2 regions of the Oceanobacillus sp. FSL K6-0127 genome follow, and region 2 is predicted to be linked to the other one. Evidence: a T-box and tRNA genes for the amino acid it is inferred to sense, from the RefSeq annotation. Region 2 holds a T-box; the other holds one or more tRNA genes.
What was found. A T-box is a leader RNA that pairs with one kind of tRNA and senses whether it is charged. The one in region 2 lies ahead of proS (proline--tRNA ligase), so its partner is inferred to be a tRNA-Pro.

Region 1 (15,271 bases), 320 kb from region 2:
AAACCGCAAAACGCTTCCATCAATATAACACTGCATTCCAGTGTCCAATTTGTCAAAGCGCTATGGAAGTTATCGACCCGAAGAGCTTCGTATGTTCCCAAAACCACACATTTGATTTTGCCAAACAAGGTTATATCAATATGCTGACACATCAAGTTACTAGTCCGTATAGCAAGGAATTGTTTGAAGCAAGACAAAGAATTATTACAAATAGCAGCTTATACACTATGCTGCATGACACTATCGCACATGTAATTAATCAACAACCACGCACATCAGCTGCTTCTCTGATGGTAGCAGATCTAGGTTGTGGAGAAGGATCTCATTTACAAGCAATTTTAGATAAGTGTATGCAGCCTAAAATTACTGGTGTTGGTATTGATATATCAAAAGAAGGAATTATTATGGCAGCAAAAAATCATGATACACCTACATGGCTTGTCGCGGATTTGGCCAAATCGCCACTTGCCGACAAAGCATGTTCCTTTATTTTAAATATCCTGTCGCCAGCTAATTATCGGGAATTCAAACGGATTTTAACGCCTGGCGGACTCGTTATCAAAGTAGTTCCCGGACCTAACTATCTCCGTGAATTACGAGAGATGCTTTCCCAAAAAACAAAGCATCACAATACAGAAACAGTAGATTTATTTAAAAGGCATTTTGACTTATTAGAAGTCATCCGTGTACAGGATACAGGAGAGCTTCATCAAACAGCGCTTGAAGATTTGGTCCGTATGACGCCACTAACTTGGACTTCCAATCAAGCACAAATCAAGCAATTTTATAGGCAGGATGCAGCTGCAATCACAATTGACTTAGAAATATTAATCGGCACAAATGCATCAACCAGAAATTATATAGGGGGTAAAGCATAATGGAAAAAGTATGTTTGGAACTAGAAAATATAGAACTCACCTTTTTTGATAAAGTCATCTTGGATATACCAAGACTAGCAGTACACCAATTTGATCGAATTGGCATCGTTGGTAAAAACGGAGCTGGAAAAAGTACATTATTAAAGCTCCTTCACGGACAAATTCAACCGGACAGAGGAGATGTGCATCGCTTTTCCGATTTTGGCTATTTCGACCAGTTGGCGGAACCAGTTGAAAAGGAGACGGACTATGAACTATTAGGGAAACTAGCCGTCCCTTCAACTGATATTCGTTATCTAAGCGGTGGAGAACAGACTCGTATGAAACTTGCCCAGCTGTTCTCCACGTATCATGAAGGACTATTAATTGACGAGCCGACTACGCATCTTGACACAACTGGAACAACTTTCTTTATCGATGAGTTAACGTATTATTACGGAGCACTTGTACTTGTAAGCCATGACCGCTTTGTATTAGATAAGCTTGTAACAAAAATCTGGGAAATTGAAGACGGAAAAGTAACCGAGTATACAGGAAATTTTTCAGATTATGTAGCGCAAAAGGAGCTCCAGCATAAACAGCAGCAAGAACAGCACGAAAAATATGTGAAAGAGAAAAATCGTCTCTTAAAAGCTGCTGAAGAAAAGATGAAGAAGGCAGAAAAAATAACAGATGCTAATAAGCGGATGGCAAAAAAGGATACAAAGGCAATGGCAAATCGAATGTTCGAAACAAAATCAAAAGGAACCAGTCAAAAAGCGGTTCAACGGGCAGCGAAAGGTATCGAACAACGTGTGGAACAGCTTGAAGCGGTGGACGCTCCAGAAAAGGAACGCTCCCTACATTTCCATCAAACAGCCGCACTCAAGCTTCATAACAAGTTTCCGATTATGGCAGATCGATTAACATTGGAAGTTGGAAATAACAGGATTCTTAAAGAGGCGAGCTTTCAATTCCCATTAGGCAGTACAATCGCAATTACTGGAAAGAACGGCTCAGGAAAAACAACTTTACTCCAACATATTATACAGCATGGCGAAGGAATAAGCCTTTCTCCTAAAGCTGTGATTGGGGCTTATCACCAAATGAGCTACCAATTCGAAAAGGCTGAAACAGTCCTCGCCTATATGAAGGATAAAAGTGACTACAATGAAAGCAAGATTCGTGCAGTGCTTCATGCCATGAATTTTACAGGCAATGATCTGAAAAAGAAAACTTCTGCGTTAAGTGGTGGTGAAGCCATTCGACTGGTATTATGCCAGCTTTTCTTAGGAAGATACAATATACTCATTTTAGATGAGCCAACTAATTTTCTTGATATTTTTTGTATCGAAGCACTAGAGCGATTTTTAAAGGCATATGAAGGAACGGTTATCCTTGTCTCACATGACCGTACATTTACAGAGCGCGTTGCTGATACAGTCTTTGTCCTAGAGGATCAGCAGCTGAAATTAACCGATCTTTAACGTTAACTATTCGAAAACGCTGCTCACCAAAAAGAGCTAAGAAGATTCTTAGCTCTTTTTCCAACTTAATTGCCAGCTCGATAAATGAGAAAACGTTCATATGGATTCGCTTCATATAGTCCAGGCAACTGGATTTCTTGTTTCAATTCAAATATTGTCTTATCCTCTAGAAAATACACATAATCTTCATGCGCATAGTATAGAATTAACTCTACCTCTCGATTCGATTCTTCAATTGAACGTAAAATCCGATTAATCACCTTCTGAAATATTTGAACGGAAAATGGATTAAAAAAGTAAAATCGATTATCCATGGGATCGATAATATATTCTTCTGCCAAGCAGCAAATAAACTCAATTGTATCCTTCCTATTATTCGTATGCTGCAAATACTTTCTTAGGTTGACAATCGATTCCTGATAGAAATTTTCATCCATTTCAATCCCCTTCACAGATGCACGATAAAAATGATGGATATAGAAGTTCAACCTCCCTTTCCCACACCCATAATCCACAAAATGATCTTGTTCACTCACCTCATATTGCTGAAACAGTATTTCAAGTGCATGGTACGGTGTTGGTTCATACGGATTATACTGAATCGAGTCCGGGAAAGACAATTTCTTCTCTGGACCCGTCCGTACATGTAATAATTTATCAAATTTATAATCTATCATAAGCCCTTCTCTTTTCTAAAAATTAGGTTATTATCCGAATTTAATTAGCAGTAATCCTTACTTTGCAATTAAATGAAAAAATTAAATTTTAAAAAACTCAAACTTCCCCTTCTATCATACATATAACCGTTAATCATTGCCAATCCTATCAGTAGATAACGAAATCTTAAATTGTGAACTTTCCTTATTTAGGGTTTCATTATTTTTCAAAACGGGTATAATAATCCGTATGCTTATTACACATATGTCAAATTTATTCTTAGGGGGGAATCATGAAGCGTATTTCAAAGGTTTTTTACATAGCTGTAGCGTTAGTTATTATTTCTGTTATTCTGGGAGCATCTTTTCCTACCCAGTTTGAACAAATAACAAATAATGTTAAAAATTTCGTTTCTACAACTTTTGGTTGGTATTATATGCTGCTCATGTCAGCATTAGTTATCTTTGCAATCGTTATTGCATTTAGCCCTTATGGGAGAATTCGTCTTGGAAAAGATCATGAAAAACCGGATTTTTCTACAGGCTCTTGGATTGCCATGCTATTCTCAGCTGGTATGGGAATTGGTCTTGTCTTTTACGGATCTGCAGAACCTCTTTTCCACTATGTTTCAAATGCTCCAGAAGCAGAGCTTGGCACTGCAGAGGCCTTTAAAGAAGGTTTAGCGTATTCTTACTTTCATTGGGGTCTTCATGTATGGGCAATGTATGGTATTGTCGCGCTTGCACTTGCCTTCTTTCAATTTCGAAAAGGTATGCCTGGATTAATTTCTTCTACACTAAGGCCTTTATTTGGAGACCGTATGAATGGTCCATTAGGTACATTAATCGATGTACTAGCTGTTTTTGCTACCGTATTCGGTGTAGCGACCTCACTTGGGTTTGGTGCAGTTCAAATTAACGCTGGATTATCACATTTATTCGGAGTTGAAATTGGATTTATTCCACAGCTAGTTATTATTTTAATCGTAACCGTATTATTCATGATGTCAGCTTGGTCTGGTTTAAGTAAAGGAATCAAATATTTATCGAACTTAAATATGATTCTTGCTATACTAGTCTTTATTGTTGTGGTTATTCTCGGGCCGACATTACTCATTCTAAATATGTTTACAGAAACATTCGGCCTTTATATACAAAAAATTGTGCAAATGAGCTTTAAAACAGCCCCACTTGAAGGTGATAATCGTGGATGGTTAGATTCGTGGACCATCTTCTACTGGGCATGGTGGATCTCATGGGCGCCGTTTGTAGGAATGTTTATCGCACGAGTATCCCGGGGACGTACTATCCGTCAATTTCTTATGGGCGTTATGGTCATCCCTACGTTAGTTGTTTCTGTTTGGTTTGCAGCATTTGGAACAACAGCTGGTAACGTTCAAGATAATGGAACAAACATTGCACAATTTGATACAGAGTTGGTATTGTTTAACATGTTTGATCAGTTACCACTCTCATTCCTTTTATCGATCCTTGCAATATTATTAATTGCATCATTCTTTATTACATCAGCCGATTCAGCAACCTTTGTTTTAGGAATGCAATCAACTCGCGGTTCCTTAACTCCACCAAACAATGTAAAAATTATTTGGGGCGTATCCCAGTCAACAGTAGCATTAATTTTGCTCTATGTTGGTGGTCTAACAGCATTACAAAACACAATCATTATTGCTGCATTACCATTTTCCTTTGTCATGATTCTAATGGGAATTGCGTTATACAAAGCGCTTAATGCAGAAGTCAGGTTAATGACCAAGAAGAAGGCCTTACAGAAGAAATAGAATTAAAAAACCCCTTAAAGAGCGGAAACTCTTAAAGGGGTTTTTTAATTTGCTAATGGGTTTATTTATCCTCAAAAGAACTATTTAAAAACGAATCACGTTGGTGTCGCTCTAAAGCCAAATTAATTAGTTTATCAATTAGCTGACTATATGGTATACCACTTAGCTCCCATAGTTTTGGATACATACTTATTTTGGTGAATCCAGGTATTGTATTAATCTCATTAATTACAATTTCATTGTCTTTTGTTAAGAAAACATCGACCCTTGCCATTCCATCACAATTTAATGCTTTAAATGCTTTTATCGCTACTTCTTGTATTTGCTTTGTTACATCTTCACTTAGCTGAGCCGGAATCTCAAGTGCTGCTCCGCTTTCATCAATGTATTTAGCTTCATAAGAATAAAAGTCAGCTGTTGCGACAATCTCTCCAGGTATTGATGCAATTGGATTTTCATTTCCCAAAATAGAACACTCAATTTCCCTACCTTGAATTGCTTCCTCAATCAATATTTTGTGGTCATAGTTAAAGGCACTTGCGACGCCTTTTTCAAATTCTTCCTGTGTCTGCACTTTACTCACACCAACAGATGACCCCTGATTAGCTGGTTTAATGAACAAAGGGAGATTTAATTGCTGTGTAATTTCATCAAATGAAATACTATTTTTTGACGCCCATGTATACGTATATGAATTGGCAACCGTTAAACCCGCTTCTCGAAGTAATCGTTTGGCAATATCTTTATCCATACTTATTGCTGAGCCTAACACATTTGAACCAACAAAAGGAATATTGGCCATTCGCAGCATCCCTTGAATACTTCCATCCTCTCCTAAAGTTCCATGGAGAATGGGAAAAATTACATCTAATTGACCTAATGCTTCCATTCCCTCTCTATTTACAAGTTGATTTTCAGTTTCACCGGGTACCACAGCAATTCCTTTATTTGTTTTATTTAATGCTATTAATTTTGGATCCTCAGCATTCAAAAGAAAATGGGAAGCATCATTTAAATGCCATTTCCCTGATTTATCAATTCCAATTAACACAACATCGTATTTCGAAGGATCAATTGCTTCCATCACGTTTTTAGCTGATTGTAAAGAAACTTCATGCTCCGCAGACTTTCCCCCAAATAATAAACCTAACTTTTTCTTCACCATATATTCCCTCCAAAATGTTCTTTAGTCGATATTTATTTTCATATCATTATAGTTATGTAAACACATTTGAAAAATTTATTTACCAAATTAATTGTATCACCCATTCTATTTTCGCACAAAATCTCCTAACAAAGAAAATATTTTCATACTTATCCAATTTGAATGATATTTAAGTATGTCGAGTAGATAGTGAAGTCATGAATAAAAGTCTCAAAATCGCTAATGTTAATGTTGGGAGGTGCTAATTATGGGAAGAGACCGCCAAGAAAAGAAATTGAGAGAAAGCGGACGCGTAGAATCTGATCGAGATGTGGGACTTCGCTATAAAGGAGCAACAAAAATGTCTAGTCCTGAAGAAGCTAGAAGACTAAATGATGGAAGAAAGTAGAATAAAGAACAATAGCGATGCCACCTTGATTTACTACGGAGGAGTCTCGCTACGGATTTAGCACTTTGTGGTCATGATCGAGGTAACTAAGTCATCTACAGCTTTTATACACCAAAACGCAAAAACCCCAGTATATGCAATTATATACTGGGGTTTTCATTGGCCTGGCGGCGTCCTACTCTTGCAGGGGCAAAGCCCCAACTACCATCGGCGCTGAAGAGCTTAACTTCTGTGTTCGGCATGGGAACAGGTGTGGCCTCTTCGCTATTGCTACCAGACAATCCTCAAAAACAAGGACAAGTTTTATTATATGCATTTCTGAATAAAAATGCAAGGTTTTTTTGAATTTATACCTTAAAAACTAAATAAGAGAAAACAAGACATCAAATAAAGAATTTAGTTAAGTCCTCGATCGATTAGTATCCGTAAGCTCCACGTGTCACCACGCTTCCACACCGAACCTATCAACCTCATCGTCTCTGAGGGATCTTACTCACTCGAAGTGATGGGAAGTCTCATCTTGAGGGGGGCTTCATGCTTAGATGCTTTCAGCACTTATCCTTTCCACACGTAGCTACCCAGCGATGCTCCTGGCGGAACAACTGGTACACCAGCGGTGTGTCCATCCCGGTCCTCTCGTACTAAGGACAGCTCCTCTCAAACTTCCAACGCCCACGACGGATAGGGACCGAACTGTCTCACGACGTTCTGAACCCAGCTCGCGTACCGCTTTAATGGGCGAACAGCCCAACCCTTGGGACCGACTACAGCCCCAGGATGCGATGAGCCGACATCGAGGTGCCAAACCTCCCCGTCGATGTGAACTCTTGGGGGAGATAAGCCTGTTATCCCCGGGGTAGCTTTTATCCGTTGAGCGATGGCCCTTCCATGCGGAACCACCGGATCACTAAGCCCGACTTTCGTCCCTGCTCGACTTGTAGGTCTCGCAGTCAAGCTCCCTTGTGCCTTTACACTCTACGAATGATTTCCAACCATTCTGAGGGAACCTTTGGGCGCCTCCGTTACCTTTTGGGAGGCGACCGCCCCAGTCAAACTGCCCGCCTGACACTGTCTCCGAACCGGATCACGGTCCTGGGTTAGAATGTCCATACAGCCAGGGTGGTATCCCACGGATGCCTCCACCGAAGCTAGCGCTCCGGTTTCCAAGGCTCCCACCTATCCTGTACAAGCTGCACAGACATTCAATATCAGGCTACAGTAAAGCTCCACGGGGTCTTTCCGTCCTGTCGCGGGTAATGCGCATCTTCACGCATAGTATAATTTCACCGGGTCTCTCGTTGAGACAGTGCCCAAGTCGTTGCACCTTTCGTGCGGGTCGGAACTTACCCGACAAGGAATTTCGCTACCTTAGGACCGTTATAGTTACGGCCGCCGTTTACTGGGGCTTCGGTTCAAAGCTTCGCCTTGCGGCTAACATTTCCCCTTAACCTTCCAGCACCGGGCAGGTGTCAGCCCCTATACTTCGCCTTTCGGCTTCGCAGAGACCTGTGTTTTTGCTAAACAGTCGCTTGGGCCTATTCACTGCGGCTCCATGTAAATGAAGCACCCCTTCTCCCGAAGTTACGGGGTCATTTTGCCGAGTTCCTTAACGAGAGTTCTCCCGCTCACCTTAGGATTCTCTCCTCGCCTACCTGTGTCGGTTTGCGGTACGGGCACCTATGATCTAACTAGAGGCTTTTCTTGGCAGTGTGAAATCCGGAACTTCGGTACTAAATTTCCCTCCCCATCACAGCTTGAAATTGCCAGACGGATTTGCCTATCTGACTTTCTCACTGCTTGGGCGCACATATCCATCAGTGCGCATTCCTTATCCTACTGCGTCCCCCCATCGCTCAAACAATCATGAGGTGGTACAGGAATATCTACCTGTTGTCCATCGCCTACGCCTTTCGGCCTCGGCTTAGGTCCCGACTAACCCTGAGAGGACGAGCCTTCCTCAGGAAACCTTAGGCATTCGGTGAAAGAGATTCTCACTCTTTTTTCGCTACTCATACCGGCATTCTCACTTCTAAGCGCTCCACCAGTCCTCACGGTCTGACTTCACAGCACTTAGAACGCTCTCCTACCATTGTTCGTAAGAACAATCCGCAGCTTCGGTGATACGTTTAGCCCCGGTACATTTTCGGCGCAGAGTCACTCGACCAGTGAGCTATTACGCACTCTTTAAATGATGGCTGCTTCTAAGCCAACATCCTGGTTGTCTGGGCAACTCCACATCCTTTTCCACTTAACGTATACTTTGGGACCTTAGCTGGCGGTCTGGGCTGTTTCCCTTTCGACTATGAACCTTATCACCCATAGTCTGACTCCCAAGTAAAAGTAACTGGCATTCGGAGTTTGACTGAATTCGGTAACCCGGTGAGGGCCCCTAGTCCAATCAGTGCTCTACCTCCAGTACTCTATTTCTTGAGGCTAGCCCTAAAGCTATTTCGGAGAGAACCAGCTATCTCCGTGTTCGATTGGCATTTCACCCCTACCCACACCTCATCCCCGCATTTTTCAACATACGTGGGTTCGGGCCTCCAGTCAGTGTTACCTGACCTTCACCCTGGACATGGGTAGATCACACGGTTTCGGGTCTACGACCGCATACTCATTCGCCCTATTCAGACTCGCTTTCGCTGCGGCTCCGTGTCTTCCACTTAACCTTGCATACGATCGTAACTCGCCGGTCCATTCTACAAAAGGTACGCCGTTACCCATTAACGGGCTTCGACTACTTGTAGGCACACGGTTTCAGGTTCTATTTCACTCCCCTTCCGGGGTGCTTTTCACCTTTCCCTCACGGTACTGGTTCACTATCGGTCACTAGAGAGTATTTAGCCTTGGGAGATGGTCCTCCCGGATTCCGACGGAATTCCACGTGTTCCGCCGTACTCAGGATACACTCCGGAGGGAATTCTTTTTCAACTACAGGGCTGTTACCTTCTGTGGCTGACCTTTCCAGGTCGATTCATTTAAAGAATTCCTTGGTAACTCCGAGTGGAGTGTCCTACAACCCCAGAAAGCAAGCTTTCTGGTTTGGGCTCTTTCCGTTTCGCTCGCCGCTACTCAGGAAATCGATTTTTCTTTCTCTTCCTCCGGGTACTGAGATGTTTCAGTTCCCCGGGTCTACCTCATGCACCCTATGTATTCAGATGCATGTACTGTTCCATTACGAACAGTGGGTTCCCCCATTCGGAAATCCCCGGATCAAAGTTTACTTACAACTCCCCGAGGCATATCGGTGTTAGTCCCGTCCTTCATCGGCTTCTAGTGCCAAGGCATCCACCGTGCGCCCTTATTCACTTAACTAAGTTACAGTAAATAAGCGTACTAATTTATTAGCCTTGCTTTTATTTAATTCAGCTTCAGCTCCTAGAAACTACCGTCATAAGCAATTGACATTCCAAACGCTAAAAACCAAGCGTTTTCCAGTCTCTTGCTTATGCGTCCGTTTCTGAACAGTCGCTTCAGCCTTTTACATTAATATTGATGTCGTTGTTACTCTTATTTAGTTTTCAAGGTACAAGCTTCCACAGGATGTGGTGACTTCTGTGTTCGTCACAGGACGTGACGGGTTTTAACAGAAGATCCTTCAATCCTTTGAGAGATCTTTTTTACTCTCTCAAAACTGAACCAAACAACACAGTATGCCCTTCCTACCCGAAGGTAGGGTTCCGTAATAATCCTTAGAAAGGAGGTGATCCAGCCGCACCTTCCGATACGGCTACCTTGTTACGACTTCACCCCAATCATTAGTCCCACCTTCGGCGGCTGGCTCCAAAAGGTTACCTCACCGACTTCGGGTGTTACCAACTCTCGTGGTGTGACGGGCGGTGTGTACAAGGCCCGGGAACGTATTCACCGCGGCATGCTGATCCGCGATTACTAGCGATTCCGGCTTCATGTAGGCGAGTTGCAGCCTACAATCCGAACTGAGAATGGTTTTATGGGATTGGCTTGACCTCACGGGTTCGCTTCCCTTTGTTCCATCCATTGTAGCACGTGTGTAGCCCAGGTCATAAGGGGCATGATGATTTGACGTCATCCCCACCTTCCTCCGGTTTGTCACCGGCAGTCACCTTAGAGTGCCCAACTGAATGCTGGCAACTAAGATCAAGGGTTGCGCTCGTTGCGGGACTTAACCCAACATCTCACGACACGAGCTGACGACAACCATGCACCACCTGTCACTCTGTCCCCGAAGGGAAAACTCTATCTCTAGAGGTATCAGAGGATGTCAAGACCTGGTAAGGTTCTTCGCGTTGCTTCGAATTAAACCACATGCTCCACCGCTTGTGCGGGCCCCCGTCAATTCTTTTGAGTTTCAGCCTTGCGGCCGTACTCCCCAGGCGGAGTGCTTAATGCGTTAACTTCAGCACTAAGGGGCGGAAACCCCCTAACACCTAGCACTCATCGTTTACGGCGTGGACTACCAGGGTATCTAATCCTGTTCGCTACCCACGCTTTCGCTCCTCAGCGTCAGTTACAGACCAGAGAGTCGCCTTCGCCACTGGTGTTCCTCCACATCTCTACGCATTTCACCGCTACACGTGGAATTCCACTCTCCTCTTCTGTACTCAAGTCCTCCAGTTTCCAATGACCCTCCACGGTTAAGCCGTGGGCTTTCACATCAGACTTAAAAGACCGCCTGCGAGCGCTTTACGCCCAATAATTCCGGACAACGCTTGCCACCTACGTATTACCGCGGCTGCTGGCACGTAGTTAGCCGTGGCTTTCTGGTTAGGTACCGTCAAGGTTGGGTCAGTTACTACCCAACTTGTTCTTCCCTAACAACAGAGTTTTACGATCCGAAAACCTTCATCACTCACGCGGCGTTGCTCCGTCAGACTTTCGTCCATTGCGGAAGATTCCCTACTGCTGCCTCCCGTAGGAGTCTGGGCCGTGTCTCAGTCCCAGTGTGGCCGATCACCCTCTCAGGTCGGCTACGCATCGTCGCCTTGGTGAGCCGTTACCTCACCAACTAGCTAATGCGCCGCGGGCCCATCTGTAAGTGACAGCCGAAACCGTCTTTTATCTTCTCACCATGAGATGAAAAGTGTTATCCGGTATTAGCTCACGTTTCCGCGAGTTATCCCGATCTTACAGGCAGGTTGCCCACGTGTTACTCACCCGTCCGCCGCTCATTCCATAAACATTACCCCGAAGGGTTCTGTTTATTTCCTGCGCTCGACTTGCATGTATTAGGCACGCCGCCAGCGTTCGTCCTGAGCCAAGATCAAACTCTCCATAAAAGTTTGTAATACTTAGCTTTTGTAGAAGCTGACTTCTACTTGTTTTAAAAAGAAAAACGAGTTTCCTTTTTCTTGACATACTGGTTGTTTTGTTCAGTTTTCAAAGAGCAAATTTGTTTGTCGTTCTTTTAAAGCGACTTTATTAATATATCATGTCTTCCAATTTGTTGTCAATAACTTTTTAAAATATTTTACTTTCGAAATATTTCTTCGCTTTCGACAACTTTTATATCATATCATCTTCGCAAAAAGATGTCAACATCTTTTTTCAAAAAAGATGAATGGGCCTGAGTGGACTCGAACCACCGACCTCACGCTTATCAGGCGTGCGCTCTAACCAGCTGAGCTACAGGCCCATATTGGTAAGTTGGAGCGGGTGAAGGGAATCGAACCCTCATCATCAGCTTGGAAGGCTGAGGTTTTACCACTAAACTACACCCGCATGAATTATATCGTTTTTTTAAGAAGTGGAGCCTAGCGGGATCGAACCGCTGACCTCCTGCGTGCAAGGCAGGCGCTCTCCCAGCTGAGCTAAGGCCCCGTATAAATAAAATGGTCGGGAAGACAGGATTCGAACCTGCGACCCCTTGGTCCCAAACCAAGTGCTCTACCAAGCTGAGCTACTTCCCGTTATGGCGCGCCCGAGAGGAGTCGAACCCCTAACCTCTTGATCCGTAGTCAAACGCTCTATCCAATTGAGCTACGGGCGCATATGGTGCCGAGGACCGGAATCGAACCGGTACGGTAGTCACCTACCGCAGGATTTTAAGTCCTGTGCGTCTGCCAGTTCCGCCACCCCGGCAAGGGCAAAGAAAAGGATACTGAATTTGCAACAAAAATTCCTCTTAAGTAAAAAGTAATGCGGGTGAAGGGACTTGAACCCCCACGTCCGAAGACACTAGATCCTAAGTCTAGCGCGTCTGCCAATTCCGCCACACCCGCGAATGGTGAGCCATGAAGGATTCGAACCTTCGACCCTTTGATTAAAAGTCAAATGCTCTACCGACTGAGCTAATGGCTCAAAAATATATATTAGGTATTAATGATAATTATTATTTACTTGTAAAAAGTGGTGCCGGCCAGAGGACTTGAACCCCCAACCTACTGATTACAAGTCAGTTGCTCTACCAGTTGAGCTAGGCCGGCAAATGATTATCTAGTTACCAAATGATTAACAGCAAGTCCATCAAGTAGGCTCGTCGTGTTGCAAGAACACTCGGAGAAGTTCCACTCCTCGCAATCCTGCACATGGTAGTTACTCGATGAAGTAAACGGCTTGCTCTACCAGTTGAGCTAGGCCGGCTTGTTGGCTTCCTGTAAACTATTAGATTTATATAGAAAGAATCAACTTCCGAAAGATAAATGGTGGCTCGGGACGGAATCGAACCGCCGACACACGGATTTTCAGTCCGTTGCTCTACCGACTGAGCTACCGAGCCAAGTGTTATTTAACTACAAAACTCAAATTATAAATGGAGGAGGTAGAGGGATTCGAACCCCCGCGCGGTTTGACCCGCCTGTCGGTTTTCAAGACCGATCCCTTCAGCCAGACTTGGGTATACCTCCGAATATTTAAATGGCGGTCCGGACGGGACTCGAACCCGCGACCTCCTGCGTGACAGGCAGGCATTCTAACCAACTGAACTACCGGACCATATTGCAAATAACATATCTAATTAAACCAAAAGATTTGGTTGCGGGGGCAGGATTTGAACCTACGACCTTTGGGTTATGAGCCCAACGAGCTACCGGACTGCTCCACCCCGCGATATAACAAATATATTTCATCTAAAAGAAAAGATGGTGGAGGATGCAGGGCTCGAACCTGCGACCCCCTGCTTGTAAGGCAGGTGCTCTCCCAGCTGAGCTAATCCTCCGTATTGGTGACCCGTACGGGATTCGAACCCGTGTTACCGCCGTGAAAGGGCGGTGTCTTAACCGCTTGACCAACGGGCCAATATTATTTATGAACAAATTCGACAACAAATGTATTATTCGACATTTACTTCATAAAAATTAAATGGCTCCACAGGTAGGATTCGAACCTACGACCGATCGGTTAACAGCCGATTGCTCTACCACTGAGCTACTGTGGAATAATATAACAGCGAGATTTATCTTATTACATAATTGTATTAAAGTCAATGCCTAAATTAAACTTTTGTAAAAAAAACGCAAAAAAAGTTTCAACCCCACTAATTTCGTCTAATAAGCTCAGCATCCTCCATTTTGCTAAAGCCTGTTCATCTATATAAAAAGAAGCTCTTTTCTAACATGCACATGACATATCAAAGAGCTCCTTCTTATTTGTCCCCATCTTTCATCTAATCTAATCTAAACTGTACCCTCCTAAACATTCAAACGCATATACAACTCTTCCCAAACCTTCTCCAGCCCTTCTTTTTCCATATACACTTCTTGCATTTGTTCCAAGTCTTGGATTTCTACTAACTTTTCCTCTAATAAGGTAATTTTACGTTCTACTTCCTCTAAATCCTTTTTCAGTCTCTCACCATCTAAATCCTGACTTTTCCTCTTTTTCGGTTCTTGTTTTTTCTCTCGCACTACTGTTTTTAATTTTTCTTTCCCATCAAGCTTCAGTGCAGTCAGCTTTTCCCGTGCCCAAGTATAATCCCCCTCAAAATGATAAACAGCTTTGGCTTCAATCCAATAGATCTCTTCAAACAGCTTATTTAAAAAATAACGATCATGAGAAACTGCTACAATGGTTCCTTTATAATCCTCCAGTGCTTCTTCCAATACTTCACGTGCCTCGATATCCAAATGGTTTGTTGGTTCATCTAAAATGAGAACATTTATATCTTGATACATCATTTGCGCTAAGCGAAGACGCATCCTTTCTCCTCCACTAAGCTGTGAAACTTGTTGAAATACCATATGCCCATAAAATAAAAACCTAGCTAAAATACGTCTCGCTTCACCTTCCGTAACATGTACCTCATCTCGAAATGCTTCAAGAACAGTTTCATCTTGGAATTGCGTAAAGACTTGTTGAGATAGATATCCTACTTTGACATTACTTCCGATTCTTACTTCTCCTTCGTCTGCAGGCAGTTGATTTAAAATTAATTTAATTAATGTAGATTTACCTGTTCCATTTCCTCCAACAATGGCAACACGTTGCTTGTATCTAATATGCATATTTACTTTGGAAAAAAGCTCCCTGTCACCGAACCACTTTGCAACATCCTTTAAAATAATGACATCCTTTCCGCTTCGGTCCGTTGTCTCCATTTCAAGGTTCATTTTTTTGCGATTCAATACAGGACGATTTATTTTTTCCATCCTTTCTAACGCTCGCTCCATGTTTCGTGCACGTTTGTGCAACCCTTCATTTGGTGGGTTAGCCCGATTTGCCCAGTCGCGCAATCGCTTAATAGCTTCTTTCATTTTCCTTATTTTCTTTTGCTGTTCTTCATACGCCTGGAATTCTCTTAATAAACGTGCCTCTTTTTCCTTTATATAACCAGAAAAATTCGTGGGATAGCTCGTGATTTCTCCATCTTCTAAATCCAACACCTTACCTACAACCTCATCAAGAAAATACCGATCATGCGAAACAATGACGACAGTTCCTTGATAACTCTGTAAAAAATCAGCTAGCCATTCGACTGACATTAAGTCTAAATGATTCGTCGGT
Region 2 (15,271 bases):
TTTAGAAGATGATATTAATCCACTTGAAACAACAGGAAAATATTTAAGTCCAAAAGAGTTTAAAGAAGCTTTATTGGATGAAGATACTGTTGTGTTGGATGCGCGTAATGACTATGAATTCGATCTTGGCCATTTTCGTGGCGCGATCCGTCCAGACATCAAAACATTCCGCGATCTTCCAGAATGGGTACGTGAAAATAAAGAGCTATTAGATGGCAAAAAAGTTTTAACGTACTGCACAGGTGGTATTCGCTGTGAGAAATTCTCCGGGTGGCTTGTAGAAGAAGGCTTTGAAGATGTTGGTCAATTACACGGCGGAATTGTTACCTACGGGAAAGATCCAGAGGTACAAGGAGATCTATGGGATGGACAATTGTACGTATTCGACGAACGTATCGCTGTACCTGTAAATCGAAAAGAACACGTTGTAGTCGGCGTTGATTATTTCGATGGTGAGCCGTGTGAACGCTATGTAAACTGTGCGAACCCTGAATGTAACAAACAAATCCTTAGTTCTGAAGAAAATGAGCATAAATATTTACGCGGATGCACACATACTTGCCGTGTAACACCACGTAACTTGTACGTGAAAGAGCATAACCTATCTCAAGAAGAAGTGGAAGAACGCTTAGCACTTCTTGGTGAAAGCTTTAAGCAAGAAGCGTAATCAATATAATATAAAAGGCTGCTGCACGAAACACATTCGTGCAGCAGCCTTTTTTAAAGTCCGCTTCCATTTCAAACATGGACTATTTTTCAAACCTTACATAGACTTCTTCTCCGTCCATCCTCATCGATACACCATAATAGCCTAACGCTAACACATCCTGCTGTTTTGCAATATCATCCATACGGACCTCAATCCACTCTTCCAATTGCAGTTCGGTCTCACTTGATGCTAAATCCTTCCTAAATACATAGCGAAGCTTGCCATTGTATTTGTCTTTAAGAACAGCAATTTTCATACCTAAAGAAAATTTATCCTTTAAACTGGGAAAATTAAAAGGAGCAACCGTTGATAATAGATAGCGATAGCGATTTCGGTCAACATTACGCAGTAACAGCTTGCCCATATATGTCTGCAGCCCATTTCCTCGAAACCTAGGATCGACGTTTGAGATTTCGGAATATAAAATGCGATGGAATTCTGTTTGTTTTAACCCGATATCCGCACCTAATCCCTCATCATCATTTTCAGGGGCAAGCATCGCACGAAATGCTATTAGGTTATTCTCTACAAAAATACCGATCATCATTTGCTTATCCTCTAGAATATTCGTAAATTCCTCCGTGGTAAGTGGTTCTAGCACATCGGGGTGCGGGAGACCGTTTACGACTTTCTTTTGTAATTCCAGGATTCTCGCCAAATCTCCAATCCGTAAATATCTGGCATAAAAAATTTGTCCATTACGAAGTGCTCCTGTTTCTATTCGTTCACTCATCGACTAACCCTTTCTGAATGTATGGTTAAATCGTTTAATATTGCTTCGTCTATATCAATTCCAAGTCCTGGTTTTTCATTTAATTGGATAAACGGTACATCGTACTTCAAATTACCGACATCTTTTGCAAATTTTAAAGGACCTGTTAATTCAACACTTGTTATTATTTTTTTCGAGAAAGCTACATGAAATCCAGCTGCTGATCCAACGGAGGACTCGACCATTGAACCAACCTGACATGTTATTCCTGCCATTTCAGCTATATGTGCCAGCTTATTTGCCGGGTAGATACCGCCACATTTCATGAGTTTAATGTTCACTTTATCTGCGGCACGCTTTGTGATAATATCTCGCATATCTTTCATACCTTGCAAGCCTTCATCAATCATCATTGGAATGGTTGATTTCGCTTTTGCTTCAACCATTGCATCAAGATCATCACCAAGCACTGGCTGCTCCAGCCAATCGATGGACAAATCCTTTAGTTTTTCCAATGCTTGTAATGTTTGAGCACTTGTTTGCCATCCTTGATTCACATCAACCCGAAGTGCGATATCTTCTCCTACACGTTCACGAATGCTGCGAATCCGCTTAACATCGTCTACAATATTTGTTCCAACTTTGATTTTAAAGGAACGGTATCCTTGTTCAACTCGTTCAGCAGCTTCTTCTGCCATCTCCTCTGGCGCGCCGATACTAAGAACATGTGTGATTGGGAATTTCTTATGATATCTTCCGCCTAGCAGCGTATAAACAGGGACACCGAGTGATTTGCCAGCAGCATCGTAACAAGCAATATCAATCGCAGCCTTTGCTGTCGGTACCCCCTTAACCAGTCTGTCCATCTTATCGTGGAGTCGTTCTATATGTAATGGATTCTCTCCAATCATGGCTGGAGCTAATTTCGTCCGCAGAAGCGCATATGTGCTATCCCATGTTTCTCCAGTGATATGCTCATCAAACACGCTTTCTCCGTAGCCAATGATTCCAGTATCTGTTGTCAGCTTCACAATAATAGAGGGCATGGAATCATATCTTTCATAGCTAATAATAAATGGCTGAATAAGCGGAAGCTGAATTGCAAATATTTCAATTTCCGTGATTTTCATTGTATACTTCCTTTCCATTTTATGAGTTAATTGACTAGTCATCATCCACTTGCTATCCTTCTTAATAAAGGGAGGGGTTTCATATGTCTGTTTACAATTATAAAGCAAAAACAATCCAAGGTGATGAGAAATCGCTTGCTGATTATAATGGTAAGGTATTACTAATCGTGAACACCGCAAGCGAATGTGGCTTCACACCTCAATTCCAAGAGCTACAAGAGCTATATAAAAAATACAATACAAAAGGGTTGGAAATTCTTGGCTTCCCTTGCAATCAATTTGGTGAACAGGATCCGGGAGCAGATACACAAATTGCCCAATTTTGTAAGAAGAACTATGGTGTTACATTCCCGATGTTTAGCAAGGTCGATGTAAAAGGGGAAAACGCTCATCCGCTATTCTCTTATCTTACTTCAGAAAAGAAAGGGCTCTTAACGGAACAAATCAAATGGAACTTCACCAAATTCCTCATCGATAAAAACGGACAGGTCGTTGAACGGTTTGCTCCACAGAAAAAACCAGCAACGCTTGAAAAACAGATTGAAGCATTGCTTTGAGAATTTGAGAATTTGAGTACTTCAAAAACCCTATAGCGATAGGAAAACTCCCCCCACAATTATGTTGGAAGGAGTTTTTCATCTTCTATAGTACTTTATCTAAAAAGTCTTTCGCACGGCTCGTCTTCGGTTCTGTGAAGAATTCCTTCGGGTCCCCTTCTTCCATCAAAACACCGCCATCCAGAAACAAAACTTTATCTGCTACTTCTTTTGCAAAATTCATCTCATGTGTAACAATAACCATTGTCATCCCAGTTGTAGCCAAATCCTTCATAACATCAAGCACTTCTTTTACCATTTCCGGGTCTAGTGCAGATGTCGGTTCATCAAACAGCATAATTTCTGGTTCCATCGCAAGTGCTCTAGCAATTGCAACACGCTGCTTTTGCCCACCTGACAAACGATTTGGATAAGCATCTTCCTTATCCGTTAAACCAACTTTTGCAAGTAACTCTTTGCCTAATCTATTTGCTTCTTGCTTTGAGAGTTTTTTTACCTTTTGCGGTGCATACGTCACATTTTCCAAAACCGTCATATGCGGAAACAAATGAAAATGCTGAAATACCATTCCGATATTTTTACGGATTTTTAATTTATCCACTTTTCCTGCTGTAATATTTATGTCGTTTATATGAATCTCACCTGATGTCGGTTGTTCTAAAAGATTCAGACATCGCAGAAACGTAGATTTACCCGAACCAGATGGTCCAATAACCGCAACAACTTCGCCATGCTTAATCGTTGTTGAAATACCTTTAAGCACTTCATTCTTTCCAAATGTTTTAGATAAATTCGATGTATTAATCACTCTGTCTCATCCTCCGTTCTACAAGTCCACCAATTTTCGTGAGAATGAATACCATTACCCAATAAATTAGCCCAGCAAATAAAAGCGGCTCAAAATTACGATAAATATCTGCACCGACAATTTGTGCCCGGCGCATTAAATCTAAATAACCAATAGTAGATACGATAGCTGATTCCTTTGTTAATGTAATAAACTCATTCATTAATGCAGGAAGGATATTTTTAAAAGCCTGCGGCAGGATGATATTCAGCATCATGGATTTATAAGGTACTCCAAGTGCTTCTGCTGCTTCAGTTTGTCCTTTATCAACTGCCATAATTCCGGCACGAATAATTTCAGATACATATGCCGCCGAGTTCAATCCAAATGCAAGCACTGCTGACACAAATGCCGTAATATCTAATCCAGTTAGCTGCGGTACCGCGAAATAAATAATCATTAATTGCAAAATAAGCGGCGTCCCTCTAAAAATAGACGTATATGCATCTGCTATCCATTTTAATAATGGTACCTTTGTAATTTTACATATTGCTAATAATGTACCTAGAATGAATCCTACAATAATCGATATACTTACAAACTTTAATGTTGCCACTATTCCTTCCAATATAAAAGGAATATAAGGCACGATTTGGTTGAAGTCCAAATTCATGCCTATCACCTCAATTCCCTACTATTCTGATTCTGTTAACCATTTTTCTTGTAATGCTTCAATTTTACCGTTGGACTGAAGCTCTTCCAACACACCGTTGACATCTTCCACCAATTCGCTTTCTTTCGGGAATGCAATTGCCATTCCTGGAGATACGGTTGTTGGATCATCAAAACCAACAAAACCTTGAGATTCAATGTAACCTGTAGCTACTTCTTTATCCATATACATTACATCAAGACGATTGGAATTCATTTCTTGTACTAAAATACCTGCATTATCTACTTTTTTCACTTCAAATCCATACTCTTTACTTAACTCGTCAGCACCTTCTTCTTGAATGGTTCCAAGCTGAACCCCAACGATTTTCCCTTCTAAATCTTCTAAGCTTTCTACTGGTGCATCTTCTTTCGTAACAAACATTTCTCCTGAGCGATTATATTCGATTGAAAAGTCCACATTTTTCCTGCGATCCTCTGTCGCACTCATTCCTGCCATAACCATATCCACACGTCCAGCTTGCAGCGCTCCAACCAAGCCATCAAAATTCATATCTTCAATCTTTAGTTCATACCCTAATTCATCCGCAATTAATTGTGCCAATTCAATATCGAATCCAATAAAATTACCTTCTGTATCATAGGACTCAAACGGTGGGAAGTCAGCTGATGTTGCCATGGTAAGTACTTCCTTATTTCCTGCTTCATCTGACTCCGCATTATTTTCGTCACCAGTCCCGGTTTCACTTGTTCCACATGCCGCAAGCAATGCAATGATTGAAGCTGCCATCAATAATTTAACCAATGAAAATTTCATGTGATTAGCCCCTTTGTCCAATTATGTTTTTTATTATTTCGTTTTTTTAAATTCATCTTGTATTGCTTTAAATAATTTACTATCTGTTAATACATCATAGCCAGTCTTTGCTAATGATAACGCGCCATCATGAAGTGCTTGATGTCCCTCTTCTGTAATGGTAGTATCAGCAAATTCCTTTGTATGTGGAACGAGCCTTGCTTCATTCATGCCGATATAAGGGTGGATTGCTGGTACAACTTGGCTTACATTCCCCATATCAATTGAACCGTACGTTTCCTTCGGCGGAAGAACAGCTTGATTACTCGTTTCCTTCAGATTTTTCGTATATACATCGGATAAAACTTGATTCGTAATCATGTTACCATAGCTTAATTCATAGTTCGTTATTTCGAGTAATGCACCAGTCATACTCGCTGCGCCCTCTGCGATATGTTTTACCTTTTCAACAACTTCATTCAAATAGTCACGACTTTTTGCTCGGACATAAAACTGTGCTGTTGCTTTATCCGGAACAACATTTGCCGCCTGGCCACCTTCAGAGATAATTCCATGGATGCGAACATCTGAAGTGACATGCTGACGAAGTGCATTAATACCATTAAATAACTGAATCACACTATCTAGTGCATTAATCCCTTGCTCCGGAGAAGCAGCTGCATGGGACGGTTTTCCAAAATAACTAAATTGGATGGCATCCATCGCCAGCGATTCTCCACTCTCATGAGATGTCCCACCAGGATGAACAATCATTGCTACATCGATGCCATCAAATATTCCTTGTTCACTCATCGGTACTTTAGCCCCATTTGTTTCTTCTGCTGGGGTGCCTAGTACAATAACACTACCACCAACCACATGTAAAAGTTTACTAAGTGCTACTGCTGCACCGGTACTCATTGTTCCTATTAAATTATGACCACAGCCATGACCGACGCCTGGTAATGCATCATATTCTGCTAAATATGCAATTTTAGGACCTGGTTTACCACTATTAAATTCTGCTTTAAATGCTGTCGCTCTTCCTACGATATTTGTTTCAATTTCAAATTGATGTTCTTTCAAAAATGCAACTAGCTTTTGCATCGACTGATATTCTTGATCTCCAAGCTCTGGATTTTCATATAAAGAATCACTAATATTCAATAATTGTTGTTTAATTTTTCCTATTTCTTCTATCAACTGCTGCTTCATTATTTCCTCCATAGGATGTATATTTATTAGTTTATATGTATATTTATAGCACAAATCTACTAGATTGCCAATAGGTAATCGCAAAAAATAATACAGTCAATGTTTTCGGATTAATCCATTAATTTAAATACCGCGGCTTTAAATCTTTTACTATTAAATTCTACGCTCCTAAGCAGATCGCTTTCACCTCTCTGGTCTGCAGCAGATAAAATAAAAACGAGCACCGCTTTACGCAATGCTCGATTCAAAATATTTATTAATATGCTTTTGCCCAAATGACTAATTCTTTCGCTTCTTTGCCACAGCACACACATGTATCTGCAACCTTTTCCTGTTCGAATGGGATACAGCGCGATGTTGCTGTTGTATCTTCTTTGATTTTTTCTTCACACTTCATGTCGCCACACCACATTGCTTTGATGAATCCGCCTTTTTCATCTAATGTTTGCTTGAAGCTATTCATATCTGTTGCAATGGTAGTCATTTCATTACGAAGCGCTAATGCTTTGTTATACAGATTTTGTTGCACTTCTTCCAATAATGCTGGTAAACGTTCTTCCAAGTCACTTAATGGAACAAATTCTTTCTCCCCAGTATCACGGCGTGCAAGAACAACTTGATCTTTTTCAATATCTTTTGGTCCCATTTCAATACGAACTGGGATACCTTTCATTTCATATTCATTGAACTTCCAGCCTGGCATTTTATCGCTACCATCAATATCGACACGAACAATGTCTTTTAACTGATCACGTAATGCATATGCTTTATCCAATACACCTTCCTTATGCTGTGCGATTGGAACAATCATTGCTTGTGTTGGTGCAATACGTGGTGGTACGACTAGACCACGATTGTCCCCATGCACCATAATTAAGGCACCCATGATTCGTGTTGAAAGTCCCCAAGATGTTTGGTGAACAAATTGGCTTTCTCCATTTTCGTCCAGGTACGTAATATCAAATGCTTCTGCAAACCCAGAACCGAAATGATGAGAAGTTCCAGATTGTAGCGCCTTACCATCATGCATTAAACTTTCAATCGTCAATGTATATTTTGCACCTGCAAATTTTTCTTTATCTGTTTTACGTCCTTTAAGAACCGGAATTGCTAAATATTCTTCAACAAGAGATGCATAAACCTCAAGCATTTGGTTTGTCTCTTGAGATGCCTCTTCATCTGTGGCATGTGCAGTATGACCTTCCTGCCAATGGAATTCAGAAGAACGCAAGAACGGACGAGTTGTCTTTTCCCAGCGCACAACATTTCCCCATTGATTATAAAGCTTTGGCAGGTCGCGATAGGAATGAATATTTTTTGAATAATAGTCACAGAAAAGCACTTCTGATGTCGGACGGACAGCAATTCGCTCTGCTAATTCATCGTCTCCACCATGTGTTACCCAAGCAACTTCTGGTGCAAATCCTTCGACATGATCTTTTTCCTTTTGCAATAGGCTTTCAGGAATGAATAAGGGAAAAGCAACATTCGAATGTCCTGTTTCCTTAAACATACGATCCAATTCATCCTTAATATTTTCCCAGATTGCATAGCCATATGGCTTAATAATCATCGTTCCACGTACTTGCCCATAATCAACTAATTCTGCTTGTTTTACGACATCGGTATACCATTGCGCGAAGTCGTCTTCCATTGCAGTTACTTTCTCAACAAACTGCTTATTTTTTTTACCCATACGTAACACCTCATTATGATAAATATTTACTTTACTAAATAGGCTTCAAAAAGGTGGATGAAAAAGACTGAGGTCGGCTAAGATCGCAACGTCCTTTTGCAACGCCGATACTAGCATATCCTGTGCGTCGAAATTCGAGCATAGCTCCTCGTATCGTACTTCCACAGCCTGGAAGTGGTGACTTCGACGTTCGAAACAGGACATGTCAGTTTTTAGTCGAAGGTCTTCTGTTCTCGATGCGTCATTTTCAGCAGACTTTTTGAACAGCCTCTTAAATACAAAAAATCCTCCATCCGAAAAAGGGACCGAGGCTTGGTGGTACCACCCTTGTTTGCACGGGGACTCCCCCTTTGCACACTTCACTTGATAACGGTTATAAACCGCGCACATCTTCTAGTCTTTGCCTTTCTGATGGCGAACTCTGAGGCAGGTTCCAATTGCGTCTTACGGAAATTCACACCATCCATTTCCTCTCTTGGAAAGACAAGCCAATTGTACTAATCCTCATCAACGTTTCATGTATTTCATATTTAATATATAGGTATGAAATTATAAAGTCAAGGTTTACTGGTAATCAACTTCTCATAGAGAGAAAACATATCCTCTCCATTTGCTACAACGTCCATTAACGTATAGCCTGCTTGTTGATAAAATTTGTTCAAAGCTGGATTATCAGCCACACAGTCTAAACGAATCCTACCTTTTTCCAATCGGATATTTTGATCGATCCAATCGAGTAACTTCCTGCCAATTTGCTGCTTGCGAAACGCTTGTGCCACTGCTAGTCGATGAATGTAAAAACTATGCTCCTGACATTTTCCCCACAGCTCCATATCCCATTCATTTTGTACATCTGACAGATTCAGGGTTGCAGCCAATTCCTTTTTACGCTCAACGATATAGGTTGTACCAACTAAAATTCCTTGTTTAATCTCGGCAGTTTCTCCGCCATTTCGCAAATATTCCCATTGGGATATACCTTTACCTTCTAACCAACGAGCGGCATCTTGCAATAGTTGAATAACCGCCTCTGCATCTTCATTCGTTGCTTTCCTTACTTTATACTCTCCAAATGTGTTTTCTCGAAATAGCTCCTGCATCTGATTCCCCCTCCTCTCCAACGAACTATACCACTTTTGCACCTAATGTATTGATAAAATGCCCCAAAGCCCAATCATGTCCTTCCTGATTAAAGCTTGCCACCGCATCCTGATGAATAACAATGTTAAACCCTTTGTTATATGCATCAACCGCTGTATGCAAGACACAAATATCCGTGCATACACCAACAATATGGATTTCTCCAATGCCGCGCTCACGAAGCTTTATTTCCAGATCAGTTCCAGCAAATGCACTATAACGCGTCTTATCCATATAATAAACATTTACGTTATTTTTGCTTTTTTCATATACATCTGCAAGCCTTCCGTATAGATTGCGTCCTGGAGTCTCAGCAATATTATGGGCTGGGAAAAGAGTAGTTTCCGGATGCAACCTGTCCCCTTCATGATGGATATCAATTGCAAAAACAACATAATCATCTGCTTGGATAAACTCCTCTGTCAATGCCACTATCTTCTCTTCAATAGCTTGTCCGGGTTCACCTGCTGTAAGTGCGCCATCTGCTGCAACAAAATCATTTGTATAATCGACATTAATCAATGCACGTTTTACCATGTTTTATTCCCCTTTTCATGTTAATGTTTCGATTTTAATTGGGTGTGCTTCTCCAAATTTACGCGATGCAGCATGAAAAGTTGGCCCTACAATATCTGTATAGGAAAAACCATGCTCTATCGCTGTTGTAACAAAGCTTTTTGCCAAACCAACTGCTTCTGCTACGGCTTGTCCTTTTGTTAAATTCGCTGTAATCGCTGCGGAATACGTGCATCCTGCTCCGCTTGTATTTACCGTATCAATTCGTGGTGCTGTAAAGGTCGTTAATGCAGTTCCATTAAACAGCACATCAACTGCTGGCCCTTCCAGTCTTCCACCCTTTACGAGGACACTTTTTGCCCCTAGCTTGTGTAAGTCAATTGCAGCTTGCTTTAAATCCTCAACTGTATTTAATTCTCTTCCACCTAAAAGAATGGAAGCCTCGGGCACATTCGGTGTGATAATCGTTGCCATCGGTATTAATTGATGAACCAATTCCTCAATCGCGTCGTCTTTTAATAATTTGGAGTTCATTTTCCCAATCATAACCGGGTCCACAACGACTGTCTGAATTTCTTCTTTTCGAATCAGCCGTGCAACAACCTCGATTACCTCTTTTGAAAATAACATTCCAGTTTTAACGCCATCTGCACCAACCTGGTTTATCGCTGTCGAAAACTGCGCTTCAATCGCTTCAACGGATTGGAGATGGACATTTTTATTCGTTTCCGGGTGACGCCCAACTATCGCTGTTATAATGCTCATTCCATATACGTCTAATTCTTCAAATGTTTTTAAATCGGCCTGAATCCCAGCACTACCTCCTGCTGCAGAACCGGCAATTGTCATTACTCTTACTGGATAGTTCATAATTCTTCATTGCTCCTAACTACGATAATAAAAAATCCGGCACAAAAAGGTTTTACTATATTTTCTGCTTAAAACAACACTAAAATAAAAAACCAAATAATCATAACAATTTGAATGACAACTTTCGCAACTGATCCCCCTAAAAATCCGAGAAGTGAACCAATGGATGCACGGAACGCTTCTTTTGCTGTTCGCCTTTGCACCATTTCAATAAGAAATACTGTAATAAAAGGAACGTAAATAATCCCGAATGGCGGTGTAATAAATGACCCAACAATTACTGCGATTGCGGCACCGCGTTCTCCAGATTTACTGCCACCGAATTTTTTTACAAAATAACTATTTGCAATGATATCCGCTACAATTAGTAGCACGGTAAAGACAATCATAACAATCCAGAAAATCAAATTCAGCTCTTCACTATTCAACACAAAGTGATACAGTAAAAAACCACCCCATAGCACAAGTACAGATGGTACAATCGGAAAAATAATTCCTGCAAAGCTTAGGATAAATAAACCTGCAATAACAATCCAAATTAGAATGTCTAACATGATTTCCTCCATTTATTAATTCATTTAAGAGACATTTTTACGAATCATACTCGATAGCTTTGTCTCTTCTTTTCTCATAATACGTTTATAATTCTCCATATGTTTCATAATACTCAAGACAGAAAGTAAAATAACAATCCATGTTGGTTCGATTCCAAAAAACAGAAAGGTCGTGATCAGGAATGATAGATACATACAAAGAACACCAATTACGAGGTAGTCGGTTGCAAATGTAAAGATAAGTAATATTGCTATCCCGATAAGTGCTATTTTCCAATCAATTGCGATAAGTGCACCTACCAGTGAGGCAGTCCCTTTCCCACCACTGAACTTCATCGTAATTGGATAATTATGCCCAATAATCACAAAAAATACGGTCGTATAGATTAATAGATATTTCCAATCCCCTGTAATTCCATTCTCCGTTATGATGAATAGTACGAGTAAAATAGCTAAAGTAGCTTTAAATATGTCGATAAGTGCTACCAGAATACCATATTTCCATCCTAATATTATGGTCGTATTTGAAGCACCAGCATTTTTCACACCACTGTTTTTGATGTCTACGTTTTTAATTTTCCCAACTAACTGAGACCCGTGAAGGCACCCAAACAAGTAGCCAATAATTCCGGCAATCAAAAAATACATATGCATTCCCCTTTCATTCCAGCTGAAGGATGTCACTTAATTTCACTAAAAATGTTATAAAAGCACCTTTATTATATCAAAATAATCTTTATAATCGCAGTTTTGATTAAATCCTTTTGTTATTAGAATTCATGTTATTGGTTTGAGGGTTGAGTTATGATAAAGTGGAACTTCATCAGTGGAGGTTTTCCTTCTCCACGGAATAATAGCATCACACAAGAGATCTGCAGAACCTTGAACAGTATTTATGGATTGCTTAGGCTTTTTGATTCCCTCACATATAAAAGTGGAAGTATTACAGTCCCGTTAATACGTGTTAAAATAAACTATTCATTCTGCCTTACAGTGAGTACTGGCATTGTGTTAAAAATGCCGATACTCGAAAGGAAGTTTTATAAAAATGAAACGATGGAACGCAACAATTGTATCATGGATTATAATCATACTTTTTCTAGTTCTTCTATTTTATGTTTATAACGAGTGGAGTGGTGAGCATCGTTTATATATTGATGAAGATGCGCCCCTTCCAGACGGATTACATCCAATCGTTGAGGAAAATCAGAATGACCTTATTGAAATCGCTGCATCCGTTGGGATTGATGTCATCATTACCCAAGGATTCCGTTCATTTGAGCAACAGGATTCTCTTTATGAACAAGGCAGAACAAAGCCTGGGGATATTATAACAAATGCACAAGGCGGGCAATCCTATCACAATTATGGGCTTGCAATTGATTATGCACTACGGAATCAAAATGGTGAAATTATCTGGGACATTCACTATGATGGGAATAACAATGGTCATTCCGATTGGTTTGAGGTTGCTGATATTGCAAAAGAGCTGGGGTTTGATTGGGGTGGTGATTGGAGTAATTTTAAAGATTACCCACACCTGCAAATGACGTTCGGGTTAAGTCTTAGCGAATTACAGAGAGGCTACCGACCTCCAGAAGACAATTTATCTGATGAGTAACCCGTAACCCGTCTGAATTACTATTATTATTTGATATGGTTGTGATAATTTTTTGGCTTAGCCACACGGGAAAACGGTGAATTAAGAAAAATGGACAAAGGCGTCCATTTTTCCATTTATGATACCCTGCTAGTTACCCTAATCCTATCATTTGTTCATAGAAGAATATAGTAACAGAAGATTAAAAGCTTATTACATCACCTTTTTAATCTTCTCATCATTTTCTGGAATCGATTTATTTGCCCAGTAAGTTGCTAGGATTGGTCCAGAAATATTATGCCAGATTGCGCCCCATACACTCGGAAGTGCCGCAAGAGGACTGAAGTGTGCTGTTGCAAGGGCAACACCCAAGCCTGAGTTCTGCATACCTATTTCAATGGAAATAGCTCTTCGTTCGTTTTCTCCCAATCCCATCATTAAAGCAACTAAATAGCCTAGCAATAAACCAAAGCCATTATGGAGGAAAACAGCGATAAACACTAGGAACCCTGCTGCCACAACATTTCCAGCATTAGCTGCTGTAACCGCTGCCACAATAATCAAAATTGCAGCTACTGAAATAAGAGGAACAACCGTTACACCTTTTTCAACAGCAACAGGGAAAAATTTCTGTATCAAGAATCCTAGAATGATAGGAATAATGATAACCTGAATGATCGACATAAACATTGCAACTGGATCAACTGGTAACCATTGTCCAGCTAATAAATAGATAAGCAATGGCGTCATGATAGGTGCCATCATTGTTGAAAGAGAAGTCATTGCAACTGATAACGCAACATTTCCTCTTGCTAAATACACCATTACATTGGATGCCGTCCCACCTGGAACAGAGCCCAATAACACTAGCCCAGCTGCAAGCTCTGGAGGAAGCCTTAGTAAATAAGCAAGTGCAAAAGCAACAAGCGGCATGATCGTATACTGCGCACATATCCCAATGATTACTGGTATCGGTTTTGTAAATACTAATTTAAAATCTACAGGCTTTAATGTTAATCCCATCCCGAACATAACAACCCCAAGCAAAATCGTTATATAACCGCCGAAGATAAGAAAAGCTGGAGGATATAAGAATGCAACGACAGCAGCAAGAATAACTAAAACAGCAAAGTATTTTCCTGCTAACGCACTTATTTTTTCAATAAATTTCATTCAAGGTCTCCTCTTCTATTTCTACGATTTTATTGGGATTTAATAGGTTATTTGGATCTAATGCCTTTTTGATTTGCTTCATTATATCGAGGGCAGCTCCATGCTCTTGACGCTGATATGGCATCTTCCCAACTCCTACACCATGTTCACCCGTACAAGTTCCCCCACGCTCTAAGGCATACAGAACCACGTTCTTATTAAATTCATTTGCTCTTTTAATTTCTTCAGCATTTGCCATATCAATCATGATGAGACAATGAAAGTTACCATCACCTACATGTCCTAGGATACCACCTGGAACTCCTAGCTTATCCAGCTCTTTTCGAGCGTAGATGACGGAATTTGCTAATTCAGAAATCGGCACTGCTACATCGGTAAGCATCATTTTTTTGCCAGCATGACCATGAATATAGGCATACGCTAAGTTATGTCGTGCATCCCATAGATGATTACGCGCTGCATTATCGGTTTCGGAAGTAAAATTATCACAAGCGTGGTCCTGCATAATTTCTTTTGTAAATGCAACATCTGCATTTAGCCCAGCTTCATTACCATGGAATTCTAAAAAGAGGGTTGGTTTTACTGGATAATCTGTTTCACTGAACGTATTGATTTGTATAATCGAAGCTTCATCCACAAATTCGACCCTTGCAATTGGAATACCTGCTTGCAAAATTGATGTAACGGCTTGAATTGCTTGTGTAAGGCTTGGGAAGGTTGCGCGAGCTGCAACAACATGCTCTGGAATACCATATACTTGCAATGTTAATTCTGTAAAACATCCAAGTGTTCCCTCTGAACCAACAAACAGCCCGTTTAAATGATAACCAGATGCAGATTTTGCTGCTAAGCTGCCAGTTTGTATGACACTCCCATCAGCGAGAACAACTTCTAAGTTCCGCACCTGGTCACGCATAACTCCATATTTCACAGTAGTTGTTCCACTGGCGTTAGTTGCTGCCATACCACCTAGTGTTGCATTTGCACCAGGGTCCACAGTGAAAAATAAACCATATTTTTTAAGTTCTTTATTCAACTGTTCTCTTGTGACACCAGGCTGAACCGTTACAAGCAAGTCCTCTTGTTTGATTTCGATAATCTTATTCATGAAGGAAAAATCAACAACGATGCCTTTCTGATAAGG

Region 1: it has a tRNA-Pro gene. The T-box ahead of proS (proline--tRNA ligase) is inferred to sense a tRNA for this amino acid. The anticodon was not compared.

Annotation. Positions count from the first base shown of each region.
Region 1 covers NZ_CP150287.1:895,322-910,592, reverse strand. The annotation lists gene MHH64_RS04520 (putative RNA methyltransferase) at 1-878, shown strand, start outside; gene abc-f (ABC-F type ribosomal protection protein) at 878-2,344, shown strand; gene MHH64_RS04510 (class I SAM-dependent methyltransferase) at 2,410-3,021, opposite strand; gene MHH64_RS04505 (BCCT family transporter) at 3,294-4,799, shown strand; gene ddlA (D-alanine--D-alanine ligase) at 4,861-5,964, opposite strand; gene MHH64_RS04495 (YpzI family protein) at 6,212-6,352, shown strand; rRNA gene rrf (5S ribosomal RNA) at 6,515-6,630, opposite strand; rRNA gene MHH64_RS04485 (23S ribosomal RNA) at 6,749-9,667, opposite strand; rRNA gene MHH64_RS04480 (16S ribosomal RNA) at 10,049-11,610, opposite strand; tRNA gene MHH64_RS04475 (tRNA-Ile) at 11,893-11,966, opposite strand; tRNA gene MHH64_RS04470 (tRNA-Gly) at 11,979-12,052, opposite strand; tRNA gene MHH64_RS04465 (tRNA-Ala) at 12,079-12,151, opposite strand; tRNA gene MHH64_RS04460 (tRNA-Pro) at 12,164-12,240, opposite strand; tRNA gene MHH64_RS04455 (tRNA-Arg) at 12,244-12,320, opposite strand; tRNA gene MHH64_RS04450 (tRNA-Leu) at 12,324-12,412, opposite strand; tRNA gene MHH64_RS04445 (tRNA-Leu) at 12,471-12,552, opposite strand; tRNA gene MHH64_RS04440 (tRNA-Lys) at 12,556-12,631, opposite strand; tRNA gene MHH64_RS04435 (tRNA-Thr) at 12,681-12,756, opposite strand; tRNA gene MHH64_RS04430 (tRNA-Phe) at 12,974-13,049, opposite strand; tRNA gene MHH64_RS04425 (tRNA-Ser) at 13,084-13,176, opposite strand; tRNA gene MHH64_RS04420 (tRNA-Asp) at 13,188-13,264, opposite strand; tRNA gene MHH64_RS04415 (tRNA-Met) at 13,302-13,378, opposite strand; tRNA gene MHH64_RS04410 (tRNA-Val) at 13,412-13,487, opposite strand; tRNA gene MHH64_RS04405 (tRNA-Glu) at 13,492-13,566, opposite strand; tRNA gene MHH64_RS04400 (tRNA-Asn) at 13,632-13,706, opposite strand; gene abc-f (ABC-F type ribosomal protection protein) at 13,960-15,271, opposite strand, start outside.
Region 2 covers NZ_CP150287.1:1,217,656-1,232,926, reverse strand. The annotation lists gene MHH64_RS06135 (rhodanese-related sulfurtransferase) at 1-667, shown strand, start outside; gene MHH64_RS06130 (hypothetical protein) at 750-1,442, opposite strand; gene MHH64_RS06125 (dipeptide epimerase) at 1,439-2,551, opposite strand; gene MHH64_RS06120 (glutathione peroxidase) at 2,635-3,108, shown strand; gene MHH64_RS06115 (amino acid ABC transporter ATP-binding protein) at 3,194-3,916, opposite strand; gene MHH64_RS06110 (amino acid ABC transporter permease) at 3,909-4,568, opposite strand; gene MHH64_RS06105 (ABC transporter substrate-binding protein) at 4,590-5,384, opposite strand; gene MHH64_RS06100 (M20 family metallopeptidase) at 5,418-6,578, opposite strand; gene proS (proline--tRNA ligase) at 6,835-8,274, opposite strand; T-box leader at 8,572-8,794, opposite strand; gene MHH64_RS06090 (GNAT family N-acetyltransferase) at 8,832-9,374, opposite strand; gene MHH64_RS06085 (isochorismatase family cysteine hydrolase) at 9,400-9,951, opposite strand; gene thiD (bifunctional hydroxymethylpyrimidine kinase/phosphomethylpyrimidine kinase) at 9,967-10,800, opposite strand; gene MHH64_RS06075 (DUF456 domain-containing protein) at 10,869-11,354, opposite strand; gene MHH64_RS06070 (glycerol-3-phosphate acyltransferase) at 11,379-12,002, opposite strand; gene MHH64_RS06065 (M15 family metallopeptidase) at 12,403-12,975, shown strand; gene MHH64_RS06060 (bile acid:sodium symporter family protein) at 13,168-14,127, opposite strand; gene MHH64_RS06055 (FAD-linked oxidase C-terminal domain-containing protein) at 14,114-15,271, opposite strand, start outside.